DNA from 4 places in the Dermacoccus sp. MPR-E5 genome. Region 4 is predicted to be linked to each of the others. Evidence: riboswitches for the same ligand, from Rfam matches in the RefSeq annotation. Region 4 holds a riboswitch; each other region holds the start of a gene.
What was found. A riboswitch is a leader RNA that binds a small molecule or an ion and turns the genes downstream of it on or off. The one in region 4 is predicted to bind S-adenosylmethionine.
Positions count from the first base shown of each region.

Region 1: another riboswitch for S-adenosylmethionine. It lies ahead of AC1RS9_RS03020 (bifunctional o-acetylhomoserine/o-acetylserine sulfhydrylase); the one in region 4 lies ahead of AC1RS9_RS10955 (aminotransferase class V-fold PLP-dependent enzyme).
Region 2: another riboswitch for S-adenosylmethionine. It lies ahead of AC1RS9_RS09875 (TauD/TfdA dioxygenase family protein); the one in region 4 lies ahead of AC1RS9_RS10955 (aminotransferase class V-fold PLP-dependent enzyme).
Region 3: another riboswitch for S-adenosylmethionine. It lies ahead of AC1RS9_RS13075 (MetQ/NlpA family ABC transporter substrate-binding protein); the one in region 4 lies ahead of AC1RS9_RS10955 (aminotransferase class V-fold PLP-dependent enzyme).

Region 1 is NZ_JBXASS010000003.1:103,131-107,334, forward strand. It holds gene pgsA (phosphatidylinositol phosphate synthase) at 1-89, opposite strand, end outside; gene AC1RS9_RS03005 (HIT family protein) at 155-730, opposite strand; gene AC1RS9_RS03010 (hypothetical protein) at 813-1,202, opposite strand; gene AC1RS9_RS03015 (GNAT family N-acetyltransferase) at 1,199-1,693, opposite strand; SAM riboswitch class IV at 1,817-1,932, shown strand; gene AC1RS9_RS03020 (bifunctional o-acetylhomoserine/o-acetylserine sulfhydrylase) at 2,005-3,318, shown strand; gene thrS (threonine--tRNA ligase) at 3,485-4,204, opposite strand, start outside.
Region 2 is NZ_JBXASS010000011.1:39,461-43,664, reverse strand. It holds gene AC1RS9_RS09890 (FAD-binding oxidoreductase) at 1-394, shown strand, start outside; gene AC1RS9_RS09885 (SAM-dependent methyltransferase) at 391-1,695, shown strand; gene AC1RS9_RS09880 (hypothetical protein) at 1,700-2,053, opposite strand; SAM riboswitch class IV at 2,216-2,343, shown strand; gene AC1RS9_RS09875 (TauD/TfdA dioxygenase family protein) at 2,354-3,331, shown strand; gene AC1RS9_RS09870 (GNAT family N-acetyltransferase) at 3,613-4,185, shown strand.
Region 3 is NZ_JBXASS010000020.1:28,222-32,425, reverse strand. It holds gene AC1RS9_RS13080 (methionine ABC transporter ATP-binding protein) at 1-827, opposite strand, end outside; gene AC1RS9_RS13075 (MetQ/NlpA family ABC transporter substrate-binding protein) at 824-1,831, opposite strand; SAM riboswitch class IV at 2,009-2,120, opposite strand; gene AC1RS9_RS13070 (neutral/alkaline non-lysosomal ceramidase C-terminal domain-containing protein) at 2,333-2,716, shown strand; gene msrA (peptide-methionine (S)-S-oxide reductase MsrA) at 2,784-3,431, opposite strand; gene AC1RS9_RS13060 (GNAT family N-acetyltransferase) at 3,585-4,204, shown strand, end outside.
Region 4 is NZ_JBXASS010000013.1:27,204-31,407, reverse strand. It holds gene AC1RS9_RS10960 (FtsK/SpoIIIE family DNA translocase) at 1-2,152, opposite strand, end outside; SAM riboswitch class IV at 2,472-2,586, shown strand; gene AC1RS9_RS10955 (aminotransferase class V-fold PLP-dependent enzyme) at 2,630-4,204, shown strand.

The sequences.
Region 1 (4,204 bases), on a different contig from region 4:
ACGTCGGGGCTGATGCCGAGACGCAGCAGGAGCTGGGCGATGGGCCGGAAGATGGCGGAGAAAAACGCGCGCGCGTACTTGTTGAGCATGGTGGTTCAACTGTAGCGGTTCGATATACCCGTTCGAGGCAGCGCACTGCCCGTGGTGCCCGGTGTCAGTCGTTCGGCCAGTTCGCGACGATGCGCTGACGGCTGTCCTCGAGCAGCACCGGCAGCGCCTTGGTGCGCCCGATGATCGGCATGAAGTTCATGTCGCCACCCCAGCGCGGCACGATGTGCTGATGCAGGTGCGCGGCGACGCCGGCACCTGCGACGTCACCCTGGTTCATCCCGAGGTTGAACCCGCCCGGGTTCGACGCGGCCTTGAGGGCACGCACCCCGGCCTTCGTCAGCTTCATGAACTCCTCGGTCTCGTCGTCGGTGAGGTCGATGTACGAGGCGACGTGACGGTACGGGCACACGAGCAGGTGGCCCGGGTTGTACGGGAACAGGTTCATCACGACGAAACAGTGCTCACCACGGTGGACGATGAGGCCGTCGGCGTCGGTCTTCCTAGGCGACGCGCAGAACGGGCAGCCGTGGCCGGCGTCCTTTGTCGGACGCTCGCCCTCGATGTACGCCATGCGGTGCGGCGTCCACAGCCGCCCGAACCCGTCGGCCTCGCCCGCGAAGGCGCCGGCTTGCTCGATGAGGATGTCGTCCTGCGAATCAGTGTTGAACTCGTCGACCATGGCCCGATCCTAGAGCCCCGCCTGCCTCGACGCAGCGGCCGCGGGTGGGCTCGCGCGCACCATGCACCCCGGGTGAGCGGTCTCAGACCGCCGCGATCTCGCGCAGACGCGCCGGGACAATGGTTCGGTCGGCTTCCCCCGCGTGCGCGACGTCGCCGACACGGCCCGCCAACGTCCGCGCGACCTCGGCCGCGTCGCCGTCACCGACGACGGCGACGATGCTCGCCAGCCCGGCGAGGCCCGTGACGGCGTCCTCGAGGTCGAGCCAGTCGTCGTCATCGAGGCCGGCCGCCGCCCCCGGCCATGCGACCGAGGCGGCCATGACGCCGTCACGAGCCCACTGCTCGACAGCGTCGCGCGCGAGGGCGCCGTCAGCACCGAGGTGCAGGACGACGGCGTTCGCGACCGGTTTGGACGGGCAGGCGATGCAGCGCTCGCGCTGATCGAGCGCCCAGATGACGTCGTCGCTCATGACGCACGCTCCGCATCGCGGCGGGCGTCGAGGCCGAACGGCGCCACACGCTGCATGTGACGTTCGTCCGGCGGGCCGAAGCCGGCCCGTTCGTACAGCCTGCGGGCACGCGGACGGGCGTTGAGCATCATTCGCGCGACGTCGTGCGCGTCGGCCCAGGCGTCGACGATCCGCAGCATCCGCTCGGCCAGGCCCTGGCCGCGCGCCGACGGCGTGACGAAGACGACCGCGATGTAGAGCGACGGCTGCGCCGGCCGAGCCAGCGCCGGGGGCCGGTGCACGAGCGACGTCTGCACCATGCCGAGAGCCGTCCCGTCAGCACTCGAGGCGAGCCACGTCGGCAGATCGTCGTAGTGCGCGAGCCAGTGATCGGCATACTCGGTGATGAAGCCGGAGCGGTTGCTCTCCCCCGCCTCGAGGTCCATCTGCAGACGCAGCGCCGCGCAGGCGAACGCGTCTTCGCGGCGCGCGCGGACGATCGTCGGTGTCATGGCAACAGTCAAGCACGGCATGAGGGTCGTCGCCCGTAGGCGCGTCGCGTCAGCACGGGGCCGCGACCGGAATGTGAGACAGCATTCCCGCCTGATGACACCACCCGGCCTAGAGTGGCCGCAGGTCACGAGCGCCAGCGTCAAACCCCGGTTTGCTGGCCGGCAACCCTCCCACCGCGGCGGGGTGCTCCGGGTGACGACCTGGCCCGGCGCCGAGCGCGTCCGGGCAAGCGCGGAGGGATTCCCCTTCGGGCACCACACGTACGGTGCGCCGCCCGTGCGTCCACGCACTCCTCAAGAGGGACATCATCATGAGCTCCGAGAACTGGGCCTTCGAGACCAAGCAGATCCACGTCGGCCAGAACGTCGACGGCGACACCGGCGCCCGGGCGCTGCCGATCTACCAGACGACGTCGTTCGTCTTCGACTCCGCCGAGACCGCGGCCAACCGCTTCGGCCTGTCGGATCTCGGCCCCATCTACACGCGCATCGGCAACCCGACGGCGCAGGCGGTCGAAGACCGCATCGCCGCGCTGGAGGGCGGCGTCGGCGCGTTGCTGCTCGCGTCGGGTCAGGCGGCGACGACGTTCGCCATCCTCAACGTCGCTCAGGCCGGCGACCACATCGTCGCCTCGTCCGCGCTGTACGGCGGCACGTACAACCTGCTGAAGTACACGCTCAAGCGACTCGGCGTCGAGACGACGTTCATCGACAACATCAACGATCTCGACGAGTGGCGCGGCGCCATCCGCGACAACACGAAGCTGCTGTTCGGCGAGACGCTGAGCAACCCCGACCAGAAGGTGCTCGACGTGCGCGGCCTCGCCGACGTCGCGCATGACGCCGGGGTGCCGCTGTTCGTCGACAACACCGTCGCGACGCCGTACCTGCTGCGCCCGATCGAGCATGGCGCGGACGTCGTCATCCACTCCGCGACGAAGTACCTCGGGGGGCACGGGACGTCGATCGCCGGCGTGCTCGTCGACGCCGGCACGTTCGACTACGCCGCCGACCCGGCGAAGTTCCCGCAGTTCAACGAGCCGTCGGAGAGCTACCACGGTCTCGCGTTCGCCCGCGACCTCGGCGTCGGATCGCCGCTCGGCGCGAACCTCGCCTTCATCCTCAAGGCGCGCGTCGAACTGCTGCGCGACCTCGGCGCGGCCGTCTCCCCGTTCAACGCGTTCCTCATCGCGCAAGGCCTCGAGACGTTGTCGCTGCGTGTGGAGCGACACGTGGAGAACGCGAAGAAGGTCGTCGAGTTCCTGAAGTCGCAGCCGCAGGTCGAGACGTTGTTCTACGCCTCCGACCCGTCGAGCCCCTACAAGGAACTCGCCGACCGCTACCTGCCCGCCGGCTCCGGCGCCGTGCTGTCGTTCGAGATCGCCGGTGGCGTCGAGGCGGGCAAGAAGTTCGTCGACGCCCTCGAACTGCACTCGCACGTCGCGAACATCGGTGACGTCCGTTCCCTCGCCATCCATCCTGCGTCGACGACGCACTCCCAGGGCAGCGACGAGGACCGCCGCGGCGCCGGCGTGACGCCCGGCCTCGTGCGGTTGAGCGTCGGCATCGAGAACTCCGCCGACATCATCGCCGACCTCGAGAAGGGCTTCGCCGCAGCGAAATGACCATGCGCTGAGGTGGGTCCCCGCGACGGGTGACGCAGCCGGGTTTCGTACCCCGAGCGTGGTCATCCGGCCGTGTCGAACGCCGGCCTTCGGGTGCACATGCCAACACACGAGCGCGCCCCCGAACCGCGAGGTTCGGGGGCGCGCGTCGTCGTCGCGGCAGGAGTCAGCCGGCCGTCGGGTCAGTGTTCTGACGTTCGGTGATGACGCGGGTGATCTCGGCGATCGCGTCGGCCACCGGCACGCCGTTCTTCTGCGACCCGTCGCGGAAACGGAACGAGACGGCGCCGTTGTCGCGGTCCTCTTCACCGGCGATCAGGATGAACGGCGCCTTCGACTTGGACGCGTTGCGGATCTTCTTCGGGAAGCGGTCGTCGCTCATGTCGACCTCGACACGCACGCCGGCTTCGCGCAGCTTGATCGCGACGTCCTGCAGGTAGTCGTAGTACTCCTCCGCGACGGGCACAGCGAGCACCTGAACCGGCGCGAGCCACGCCGGGAACGCGCCCGCGTAGTGCTCGACGAGCACGCCGAGGAAGCGTTCGATCGAGCCGAACTTCGCCGAGTGGATCATGACGGGCTGCTGGCGCGAACCGTCCGCCGCCTGGTACTCGAGGCCGAAACGAGCGGGCTGGTTGAAGTCGTACTGGATCGTCGACATCTGCCAGGTACGGCCGATGGCGTCGCGCGCCTGCACGGAGATCTTCGGGCCGTAGAACGCGGCACCGCCCGGGTCCGGCACGAGCTCGAGGCCGGACTCGAGCGCGACGTCCGACAGCACCTTCGTCGCGATGTCCCACTGTTCGTCGGTGCCGATGAACTTGTCCTTCTTGTCCCCGTCGACGTCGCGCGTCGAGAGCTCGAGGTAGAAGTCGTTCATGCCGAA
Region 2 (4,204 bases), on a different contig from region 4:
GGACGTCGAGGTGCCCCTCGAACAGCTCGAGACGTTCATGCCGTGGTTCGACGAGCACGTCGGCATGACGCCCGTGTGGGTGTGCCCGCTGCGCCTGCGCGGCGACGACGCGTGGCCGCTGTACCAGCTCGAACCGAACCGCACGTACGTCAACGTCGGGTTCTGGGGCACCGTCGCCATCACCCCCGGGCGGGCTGACGGCGACGTCAACCGCGACATCGAGGCCGTGCTGCCGACGATGCACGGCCACAAGTCGCTCTATTCCGACGTCTACTACGACGCCGAGACGTTCGAAGAGCTGTACGGCGCAGACGAATACCGCCGCATGAAGACGAAGTACGACCCGCAGGGCCGCCTTCCTGAGTTCGCTGACAAGATGAGGACGCACGCATGAGCCAGACCACGACCGCCACCCCCCTCGTCGCCCAGGCCGTCCAGGCCGTGTTGGAGGAGCCGTTGCCCTTCCGCATCACGGCGTACGACGGCACCGACATCGGCCCGCGCGACAGCGACATCGCCGTGCGTGTCGAGAGCGAGGAGGGGCTGCGCTACCTCCTCAGCGCCCCTGGCGATCTCGGCCTCGCCCGCGCCTATCTGACGGGCACGCTGACCGGCACCGGTTTCCACCCTGGTGACCCCTACGAGGTGTTCAGCCGCATCAAGCGTGACGTGCGCACGAAGCAGCTGACGCCGAAGGGCGTCGCGTCGGCGCTCGCGCCCGTCGTCAAGCAGCTGGGGCCGAAGGCGTTCGTCCACCCGCCGCTGCCCGAGGTCGAGAACGAGCCCCGCTGGAAGCGCCACCTCGCCAAGGTGAACCCGGTGGGTCGCGCCGCCGACTCGATCAAGCACCACTATGACGTCTCGAACGCGTTCTACGAGAAGGTGCTCGGTGACTCGATGGCCTACACGTGTGCCGTGTTCGACACGCCGGACGACACCCTCGAGGAAGCGCAGGAGCGCAAGTTCGCCCTCGTTGCCGACAAGCTCGACCTGCAGCCCGGCCAACGGCTGCTCGACGTCGGCTGCGGCTGGGGCGGCATGGCGATGCACGCCGCTCGCGAGCGCGGCGTCCACGTCATAGGCGTCACCCTGAGCAAGGAGCAGGCCGAGTGGGGTCAGCGCGCCGTGCGTGAGGCGGGCCTCGAGAGCCTCGTCGAGATCCGCCACGGCGACTACCGCGACGTCACCGAGACGGGCTTCGACGCCGTCAGCTCGATCGGCCTCACGGAGCACATCGGCGTGAAGAACTACGCCAACTACTTCTCGTTCCTGCACTCGAAGCTGCGCGACGGTGGCCGCCTGCTCAACCACTGCATCACGCGTCGCGACGACACGGCATCGGCCAAGCCGGAGCCGTTCACCGATCGCTATGTCTTCCCCGACGGCGAGCTCGCCTCGCCGGGGCGGCTCATCAGGGAGTGCCACGACGCCGGTTTCGAGGTTCAGCACGACGAGAACCTGCGCCTGTCGTACGCCCTGACGCTGCGCGACTGGTGCCGCAACCTCGAGGCGAACTGGGATTTCTGCGTCGCCGAGGCGGGCCTGCCGACCGCGAAGGTGTGGGGCATCTACATGGCCGGTTCACGCCTCGGGTTCGAGGAGGGCTGGCTGCACCTGCACCAGGTGCTCGCCACGAAGACGACCGACAACGGCGACAACGGCGGCTACCCGCTGGGCTCGCACTGGGCACCCTGAGCTCTCACTGGCGGTGCTGAGCGGCTGCCCGTTGCCCGTCCAGACGTAGGCGACGCGCAATCATGACGGTGGGGGTGATGCCGACGAGCATCGCCGCCACCGTCATGATCTGCGTCCACGCGAACGCGTTCTGGAACGAACTGTTCGCGATGGCGACGGCCGCCGAGCGCAGGTTGAACGCGAGGATCGCGGCGCGGGCCCCTGACGCGCGGCGTGTGCGCGCCCAGTAGACGAGAGCGCCGACGGCCGGCGCGAGCAGCGACCACATGTACGCGCTCAAATCGCTGCCACCATGCGACTTCACGAACTCGACCGTGACGATCGACGCTCCGATCTCGAACACGGTCACGGCGATCATGAACCATCGATCACCGCTGCTCACGGAAGGGGGAGTGCTCCACGGGCGTTCTGCTCTCAGTATGGCCGCCCGGGTGCGGCGGGCCCCTGACGAATGTCACGGTGTGGCCGCCGTTGATGCATAACTCGACCTTTATGTTTGGCCAGTGCTACGTTATGTGTGGGTCACGAGCCCCGGCGCGAAGTCTCGGCTGGCCGGGCGGCAACCCCCATGCGAACGCACACGCGCGCCGGGGTGCCCCGAGTAACGACCCGGCCGCCCGTCGACCGACGCGGCGGCAAGCGCAACGAAGGGTCTGCCATGACACTCCTCGACACCACGCCCGACACGAACGTCGACTCCGCGAGCGGCGCACCGACGGGTGTTCCGACGAGCGCAGCGGCGCGCCACGGCGGCACCGTCGCGACGCCCGGGCTGCGCATCGAACGCCTCGGCCCGGCGTTCGGCGCAATCGTCCACGGCGTCGACCTCGCGCAGGTCGACGACGCGATAGCGTTCGACCTGCGCCGCGCGCTGCTCGCGCACAAGGTGCTCTTCTTCCGGGGTCAGGACGCGTTCGACGACGACGCTCAGGTGCGCCTCGGAAACCTGCTCGGCGAGCTGACGGCGGGCCACCCCGTCGCGGGCACGCACGAGCGCAAGGAGATCTACTCGATCGACTCCTCCGACCCCGAGTTCTCGTTCTCCGACGAGTGGCACACGGATGTCACGTTCATGAAGGAGCCGCCGGCCATCAGCGTCCTGCGCGCCGTGACGCTGCCGGACTACGGCGGCGACACCTCCTGGGCCGACGCGCAGGCGGCGTACGACTCGCTGTCGGAGCCGTTCCGCGGCCTCGTCGACCAGCTCGTCGCCGCCCACGACGGCAACCGCGAATGGGGCGCCTACCTGCGCAAGAACGGTGGGCAGGAGTGGAGCGGCGAGGTCGTCACCGAGCTGCCCGTCGTCGAGCACCCCGTCGTGCGTGTGCACCCCGAGACGGGCCGTCGCGGGTTGTTCGTCAACCCCGGTTTCACCTCCCACATCGTCGGCGTGTCGCAGGCCGAGTCGCGGGCGATCCTCGACGTGCTGTACGCGCACCTGACGCAGCCCGAACACACCATCCGCCACCGTTGGGCGCCCGGCGACGTCGGCATCTGGGACAACCGCGCGACGTCGCACTACGCGAACCGCGACTACGTCGACGCCAACCTTGGCCCGCGCGCCATGAGGCGCGTGACGGTCGGTGGCGACAAGCCCGTCGGCGTCAATGGCCTGACGGGTGGCGCAGCTGCCTGACGGTGTGAGCTGACATGGCGCGGTGCGGGTCTCTGGGGCCCGCATCGCGTCGTCATGTACCCCTCTGCGATTTTCGTCCCCCTTCGCGAATCCCGTCCCCATCGGCGAATCCCGTCCCCATCGGCGAATCCCGTCCCCATCGGCGAATCCGGTCCCCATCGGCGAATCCGGTCCCCATCGGCGATTTTCGTCCCCATCGGCGATTTGCGTGTGTACATTCGTCCAGCCGGCCGTCGGGAAAATCGGTCGCCGGGGGCGTCGCACGGTGATGGAATGACGGGATGCTGACGCTCATCAGGCCCGACGCCGCTCGCTACGACGACTGGAAGGACGCATTCGACGAGTTCGGCGCGACGCCGAAAGACGGCACGGGCTATCGTCGCGACGACGTCGTCGACACGTCGCGCGCCGGGTTCGACGCCTACCTCACCGATCGTGCGCGCCAGGGCGATACGACCGTCGCGCCGCCTGAGGGATTCGTGCACTGCAGCTATTTCTGGGTGCTCGACGGCCCGCGGGCGGGGGAGGGTGACATCGTCGGCTTTCTGGCCCTGCGTCACACCCTCACCGAGGTGCTGTATGAGGCGATCGGTCACATCGGCTACTCGGTGCGTCCCAGCGCTCGTGGGCGGGGCGTCGCCGCGGGCGCGCTGATGCTCGGTCTCGACGAGGCGCGGGCGCTCGGCGTCGAACAGGTGCTGGTGTGCTGCAGCACCGAGAATCCGGCGTCACGTGCCGTCATCGAGAAGTGCGGCGGGCAGTTCGAGGACGTCCGCTCCCACCCCGCGTTTCCGGGCGAGACACGTCGCTACTGGTTCGGCTCGCCGCCGTTTCCGCAGGGACCGACGGCCTGACGCCGGCTGCGGCGGGTGC
Region 3 (4,204 bases), on a different contig from region 4:
CGGGCGCTCTCGCGTGCGTCGGGCACGTTCCGCAGGGTGGCGTCGACGAGGCGGCGCGTCGCGTCCGCCTGCGGCGCGCCGAGGACGTCGACGGTGCGCCCGGACTCGACGATCCGCCCGGCCTCGAGGACGACGACGTCGTCGGCGAGTTCGCGCACGACGTCCATCTCGTGGGTGATGACGACGATCGTCACGCCGAGCTCGTCGTTGACGCGGCGCAGCAGCGCGAGGACGTCCTTCGTCGTGTCGGGGTCGAGCGCGGACGTCGATTCGTCGGCGAGCAGGATCTCCGGGTTCGTCGCGAGCGCACGGGCGATGCCGACGCGCTGCTTCTGCCCGCCGGAGAGCTCGTCGGGGTAGGCCCACGCCTTCTCGGTGAGCCCGACGAAGCTGAGCAGCTCGGTGATGCGCGCCTCCTGGCGCGCCTTGTCCCAGTCGGCGACCTCGAGGGGGTAGGCGACGTTGGCGTACACCGTGCGCGAGCGGATGAGGTTGAACTGCTGGAACACCATGCCGATGCGACCGCGCAGCTCGCGCACCTGCTTCGCGGACAGCGACGCGAGGTCGACGCCGTCGATCTCCACGTGGCCGCGCGTCGGCGTCTCCAGGCCGTTGATGAGACGGACGAGGGTGCTCTTGCCGGCGCCGGAGAAACCGATGACGGCGACGATGCGTCCGCGCTCCACCTGCGTCGTGATGCCGTCGAGAGCCGTCACCTGGCTCTTGCCGCGGGTGAACGTCTTGCCGACATCGTGGAAGGCGACGGCGGGCGGGGTGTCACTCGCCGGCGCGGCGGCCTTCGTCAGTGTGGGGGAGGGGCCCGTCACTTCGATCCCTTCGCCTTGATCTGGGCCTCGAGCTTCGCGAGGATGCCCTGCACGTCGGAGGCGGAGTTGTTCACGAGGACGCTCGTGCCCTTCGTGCGCTCCTCGATGAGCTTCTCGACGCTTGGGTCGTGGTAGGCCTTGACGAACTTGGCGTAGTCGGCGTTGTCCTTGTCCGCGGCGCGCGCGACGACGACGTTGATGTACGGCTTCGACGAGGCCGCATGCGGGTCGTCCTTGAACAGGGCCTTGCTCGGGTCGAGCTTCGCATCCGCGGCGAAGTTGTTGTTGACGATCGCGCCGTCGACGGACGGCAGCGCAGCGGCGGTCTGCTCGGCGTTGACCGCTGTGACGGTGACCTTCGAGGCGCCGGCGTCGATGTCGGCCGGGGTCGACAGCGAGGTGCCACCACCCTTGAGCTTCAGCAGTCCGGCGCTCTGCAGCAGCAGCAAGGCGCGTGCCTGGTTCGTCGGATCGTTGGGGATGGCGATCTTGCCGCCCTGGGGGAACTGGCCGACGCTCGTGTGCTTCTTCGAGTACAGCGCCAGGGGAACGATGTAGGTCGCGCCGATGGGCGTGAGGTTCTGCTTCGCCTTCGTGTTGTAGTCGGCGAGGAACTGCAGGTGCTGGAACTGGTTGAGGTCGACCTGGCCCTCGGAGAGCGCGGGGTTGGCCTGGGTGTAGTCCGAGAAGTTGACCGGTTCGAGGTCGAGACCGTACTTGTCCTTGCCCACCTTGACGAGCTGGTTCCAGTACGGGTCCGACGCCTCCGTCGTGCCCACCTTGAGGTGGGTCAGCTTGTCGTCACTGCTCCCGCCGAGCACCTTGGCCCCGATGCCGGCGGCCAGCGCGACGACGAGGACGCCTGCGCCGATCGCGACGTACTTGCCGGTGTTGTTCTTCGGTTTCGGGGGCAGGGCGCTCGCGCCGTTCTCGGCGCTCGTGGCGTCATGCGTGGACGAGGCGGGCGTCGAGGTCTCGTCGGCGGGGGTGTGCTTGTCGGTCATGATCTCTCCTGGTGAGGCGGCAAGGATGCGAATGCGCGGGGCTGGCGCGGGTGCGCGGAGTCAGCGTGAAGGCGGGGCGCCGGGGTGGGGCGCGGTGCGCGGTGTCGTGCGGGGCATGCCTTTCGGGGCCTGGGCAGCGCAACGGAAGGCTCACGAGGATGCCGTCACGTTGGGTGCCGAGCGTGCTTGCCGCGTGGTCGACGCGGCCGGGTCATCACCTGGAGCACCCCGCCACGCGTGTGAGGGTTGCCGTCCGACCAGCCAGGGCTTTGCATCGGATCTCTTGACCAGCAGCGAGATTAGAGCCGCGCACGACAAAGCGTCAAGTTGTGGCACTGGAGATGAGACGTGGGCGAAGATTGTGACGTGCGACACGCGGCGTGGCTGATGCGGCGTCTTTCGCCGTCGAGGCTCGGGTGAGTGATTTCTTCACACAGCTTGGACGATCGTCTAGGTGGGTGATGAGTGTGACGTCGGCCACGCGCCGAGGGCCCCGGCGTCGTGTTCGACGACGCCCCACCCGGGCAGCACTTCGGTGACGTCCTGACTCAGCCGGACGCCACACGCTCGGCTGGTTCGAGCGTGCGGGCGGTCTTCCGCGGCGGCCACCCGAAGAATGACTTCCGCACGATGGGCACGTTCGTCAAGGTGCAGCGTCAGGTCGGCTCGTCGTGGGTCGACGTCCTCGACGACCACGACTGGGACACCTCGTACGTCTGGTCGCGCGAGGGCGTCTCGTACTCGCGATGCACCATGGAGCGGCGCATACGTCGCGGCACGCCCGCGAGCACGTATCGCCTCGTGCAGCAGGGCAACTGGAAGAACGGCTGGAACGGCAAGGTCAGTGCCCATACCGGAACGAGCCGGGCCTTCCAGGTGCGCTGAGACGGCCGGTGCCCCGCGGTGGCCGGTTGATCGGCCGCCGGCTCAGCGGCCGCCGTGCATGTCGTCGTCAGCGTGGCGGGAGGACATCCGTCTGCGCGGGCAGGTCGGCGACGCCGACGGGGCACGTGACGCCCTTGAAGCCGTGGTTGCAGTAGCCGCCGGGGTGCTTGGACAGGTACTGCTGGTGGTACAGCTCCGCCGGCCAGAAGGGGCCCGCCTCGTCGGCCGGGCGCATCTCGGTCGTGATGGCGCCGCGGCCCGCGTCGTCGAGTGCCTCTTGGAAGAGCGCGGACGTCTCGCGGGCAGCGCGCTCCTGCTGCGGCGTCGTCCAGTAGATCGCCGAGCGGTACTGCGTGCCGACGTCGTTGCCCTGCCGGTTCGCGGTCGTCGGGTCGTGGTTCTCCCAGAACGCCTTGAGAAGCTCGCGTTCGGACACGCGCGACGGGTCGTAGGCCACCATGACCGTCTCGGTGTGGCCCGTGCCGCCGTCACAGACGTCCTCGTACGTCGGCTCGGTGGCGTGGCCGCCCATGTACCCGACGGCCGTGGTGACGACGCCCGGAATCTTCCAGAAGATGCGTTCGGCGCCCCAGAAGCAGCCCATCGCGACGTACAGGGTCGCCGAGCCGTCGGGCAGTTCGGAGAACATCGGCACGTCGAGGACGTCGTGCAGGTCGCTCGCCTCGGGCGTTCGGGTGTGCTTTCGAGTGAACATGAGGTGCCTTTCCTCGGGTTCCGAGACAACACCGCCGGCGGTCGAGGCATTCCGGCCCGAGCCTCCGCCGGCATGAACGGGTTGTCGCACGATCCAGGCGGACGCGCCGAAAAACCGGTTGCGTACGCAGCTGGTGCTGAGTGCAATGTCGCCATGCGCATTCGTCAGATCGGCCCGTCCGACCCGCTGTTCGACGCCTGGGCGCAGGTGTTCATGACGGTGGGCCACGAGCAGTGGGGCAAGCACACGAGCGCCTACCCCGCCGACGAGCTGCGCGCCATGTGGGGCAAGGAATCCGAAAAGCGTCATGCGTTCGTCGCCGTCGAGGGGGAAGCCTCGTGCGACGACGACGCCGTTGGGGGAGCAGCCGACATACAGGATGATGGCGTGGACACAGCAGCTGGCGTCGTCGGTGCCGCCGAGCTCGTCCTGCCGCGCCGCGACAACACCCACCTCGCGTTTCTCCACCTCGACGTGCCGGCTCCCGCGCGACGACGGGGTGTCGGCTCGGCGCTGCTCTCAGCCGCGGAAGAGATCATGCAGGACGAGGGACGTACGACGGTCCTCGTCGAGACGCAGACGCCCGTCGGCCAGCCTGACGCCGCAGGCGCCTTCCTCGCTGCCCGCGGGTTCGCCCAGGCCCAGACGTGCGTGCGCAACGCTCAGCGTCTGCCGGTCAGCGACGCCGTCGCCGCACAGATGCGTGCTGCCCTCGCGTTCGACGACGAGTATGTCGTCGAGACGGCCGTCGACGACCTCCCGTCGCAGTGGCT
Region 4 (4,204 bases):
ACTCGAGTGCCTCGGCGGCCTTCTTCGGGTTCGTGATGATCGGCGTGATGAGGTGCGGGATGCCCTCATACGCCGTCAGTTCGACGCGCTTGGGGTCGACGAGCACCATGCGCACCTCTTCGGGCGTGGCCCGCATGAGCAACGACGTGATCATCGAGTTGACGAAGCTCGACTTACCGGCGCCCGTCGCACCCGCGACGAGCATGTGCGGCATCTTCGCGAGGTTCGCGACGACGTAGCCGCCCTCGACGTCCTTGCCGACACCCATGACCATCGGGTGCGTGTTGTTGCGCGCCGCCTGGCTGCGCAGCACGTCGCCGAGGCTGACGAGTTCCTTGTCGGCGTTCGGGATCTCGATACCGATGGCCTTCTTGCCGGGGATCGGCGACAGGATGCGCACGTCGGCGCTCGCGACGGCGTACGAGATGTTCTTGCTCAACCCCGTCACACGGTCGACCTTGACGCCGGGGCCGAGTTCGACCTCGTAGCGCGTCACCGTCGGGCCGCGCGTGAACCCGCTGACGACGGCGTCGATACCGAACTGCTCGAGTACCTCGGTCAGCGCGTCGACGACGCGGTCGTTCGCGGCGGAACGCTCCTTGGGCGGGGTCCCCTGTTCGAGGACGTTCGAATCGGGCAGCGTGTACGTGACGTCGCCGCCCATTGCGAGCTGCTCGACACGAGGTGGAAGCTGTTCGGTGGGCTGAGCCTCCACCTGACGTTGAGGGACGGCTGCGGCCGGCGCAGCCTGCTCGACGCGCGTGGCACCGGCATCCTGACGGGCCGCCGCGGCCTTCGGCGACTCCCCCGGCCGCTGTGCCGACGCCGGGCGCGACGCCTGCGCCGCACGTGCGGAGGCCTGGTCGACGACGGCATCGTCGACGGAATCCATGGGTGCGGAGCGGCGCGCTGCCCCACCTGCCGCCTCCCCTGCCGGCGACGCTCCGGAGCGCGATGCCCGGGCTCGCGCGAGCGCAGCGGCGCTCGCGTCGCCGGCGCGCTCGTCGTCAGAGCCGCCGTCGGGCATCTCTCGCGTCTGATCGACGCCCGCCGGGGCGCCGTCGATCGTGTCGATGTCGTAGATCTGCTGCTCACCGCGACGGCGGTTGAGCGGGTTGCGTGATGTGCCACGGCCCTTGCCGCGCGGTCCCTTGCCGACGACCTCGGCGGCCTGCTCGTAGGGCTCATCGCCGCGCCGGGCGTCGTCACCCGCGCCGCGACGCGAGCCGCCCCGCGCGCGGTTGCCGATGTCGGCGCCGTGCAGGTCGTCGGCGACGGCGTCACGCTGAAGCAGCTCGCCCTCGTCGTCGCGTTCATCGAGGGGGTGGCCGAAGATCTGCGCCTCGACCTCGCGGATGCGCTGCGGGATGCGATTGACGGGCGTGCGCGTCAGCACGAGGAAACCGAAGAACGACACGAGCGCGAGGATGATGCCCGCGCCCCACACCGTGAGCGCGGCAGACAGCGGCCCTCCCGTGATGACGCCGAGGATGCCGCCTGCGCCGCGCACCGCGGTCGAATCCCCTGTCGACGGACGCCCGCCGACGAGGTGGGCGATCCCCGTCGAGCCGAGCGCGAGGATCGTCAGCCCGATCGTCATGCGGTTGGTCGGCTGGTGCCCCCGCGGGTGGCGGAACATGTGGATGGCCATGCCGGTGAGGACGACGGGCAGGACGTAGGCGATGACGCCGAACGTGCCGGCCGCGACGGCGTGGACGACGTCCCCGAACATGCCGGGCAGCCCCCACCACTCCCGCGCAGCGACGACGATGCCGAGGGCGAGGAGGGCGAAACCGAGCCCGTCGCGACGGTGTTCGGGTTCGAGGTCAGAAGCGGCGGCGCCGACGCGGCGGACGGTGCCGCCGGCGACGTGCGAAACACCCATCCACGCGCCACGAGCAGCGCGACCGGACGCGGAGGGACGCGCTTCAGCAGCCCCTCGCGACGAGCTCGACGAGCCGGTCTTGCGCGCGGGTGCATTCTTCGTCGTGCCGCCCGAACGTGGTGCGCTCGACTTCGGCGGGGTCGTGCGGGCGCGCGTCGTCGAGGCCGCAGATGCGCCGGCCGGGCGCGAGCTCTTGGCGCGCGGCTGCGAAGAGGCCTTCTTCGCGACGAGGACGCTGTCGTTCGCTGGTCTGTTTCGGGTCGCCACCCCGCAAGGCTAGTGGGGGTTCCGGCCGTTTTCGCGGACCCACGCCGTGACACGGGTCCAATGGTGACGGCGGGTCGGCTCGACACCTTCGAATCCGCGTCCCGATGCGCTGGCGCGTTGACGCGCTCGCATCCGACAGCGCCCTGACCCTTGTCGGAGGCGCCGCCAGCTGCCCGGGGACCACGGGCACACCTACCGCGAGACGCCGACTCTTGCGCGCGGCGCTCGCCATCCGCGATGCCACAGTTGATCTCACGATGCGAACCTCTGGCCGCACGTCGGTGGACGCGGCGGAGGGCCGGGTGCGAGCGTTCACGTAGGTCATGAGTTTCAGCGCACAGCCCCGGCTTGCTGGACGGCAACCCTCCACCGCGGTGGGGTGCTCCGGGTGACGACCTGGCCGCCACCAGCACCGGTGTCGGCAAGCGCGGGCCGAGCCATCTGGCGACGGCGAGGCCCCTGACTCGAGGAGCCTCGATGCCCCGTTCTGCCATTCTCTCGATCCTTGACTCCGACGCGCGCCGCCACGCTGCGAGCCACACGAGCCACACGAGCCGCCCCGCTCACGCCGTAACCCCCGGGGCTCCCGTCGCGGACCCCGAGCGTCACCACACCCAGCCCGCGCACCCCGGCGGGTCCCGTCGCGAGACGCCCGCAACTACCCATCATCGCGCGGACGCGCCGCAGCAGGCCAATGCCTCCCTGGCCACGATCGGCGCCGATCTCGGCGTCGCGACGCTCGACGGGCGCGTCGTCGAGCACGCGAACTTCGACCATGGCGCGACGGCTCCCGCGCTGCAGGCCGTCGCACGGGCCGTCGACACGACCCTGCGCACGTACGGTTCGGTGCATCGCGGTGCGGGACGGGCGTCGCAGCTGACGACCCGGTGGTACGAGGAGGCTCGGCAGGAGGTCGCCGCGTTCGTGGGCGCGCGCGAGGACGACGTCACCGTCTTCACGCGCAACACCTCGGACGCGCTCAACCTGTTGGCCCACTGTCTGCCGCAACAGACGCAGGTCTTCGTGTTCCGCTCGATGCACCACGCGGCGCTGCTGCCGTGGGCGGACGAGCGGACGACGCGGCTGCCGATCCCTCACTCTCACGCCGAGGCTGAGGGTTACCTCGACGTCGCTCTGGCGGAATTCCGCGCCCACAACGATGCTCCCGTGTTGGTCCTCATCACCGGCGCCTGCAACGTGACGGGCGAGGTGTGGCCCATCGAGCGCCTCGCCGCCGTCGCCCGCCGGCATGAGGCGCGGACGGCTCTCGACGCCGCGCAGCTCGCCCCGCACCGCCGCGTCGACATCGACGCCTGGGGCATCGACTACGTCGCTCTGTCCGGCCACAAGGCCTACGCGCCGTACGGTTCAGGAGCCCTCGTCGGGCGCCGCGACTGGCTCGACACCGCCCCTCCGTACTTCCGCGCCGGCGGCGCGAGCCACCGCGTCAGCGAAGATGCATCAGGCGCCGGCGACGTCGCTTGGGCGCCCGCGCCCGCACGCCACGAGGGCGGCACCCCGAACGCGGTCGGGGCCATCGCGCTCGCGGCCGCAGCCTCGACGCTGTCCGCGCAGCGCGGCGAAGCCGAGGCGCGCGAGGAGAAGATCCACGCCATCGTCCGCGACGGTCTCGCCTCGATCGACGGCGTGAGGATCGTCGAACTCTTCGACGAGCAGAATGCCGCGGACGCTCACCTCGACGATGGCGCGCCAAGGCGGAATGCGAGCGACAACGTCGGCGTCACGACGTTCACCGTCGCCGGGTACGACCCGACGCTCGTCGCTCAGGTGCTCGCAGACGAGCACGGCATCGCTGTGCGCGACGGGCGATTCTGCGCTCACCTGCTCTGCGACGCGCGCCTCGGCGAGGGCGCGACGGCAGTGCGCGCCTCGATCGGTCTCGCCACGACGACAGAGCACGCACGACGCCTCGTCGACGCCGTGCGTGCTCTCGTCACCCATGGGCCCGCCTTCGACTACACCCACACCCCGGGCCTCGGATGGAGCCCCGTCACCGACCGACGCGACCTCTCAGAGCCCCGCCCCTGGTGA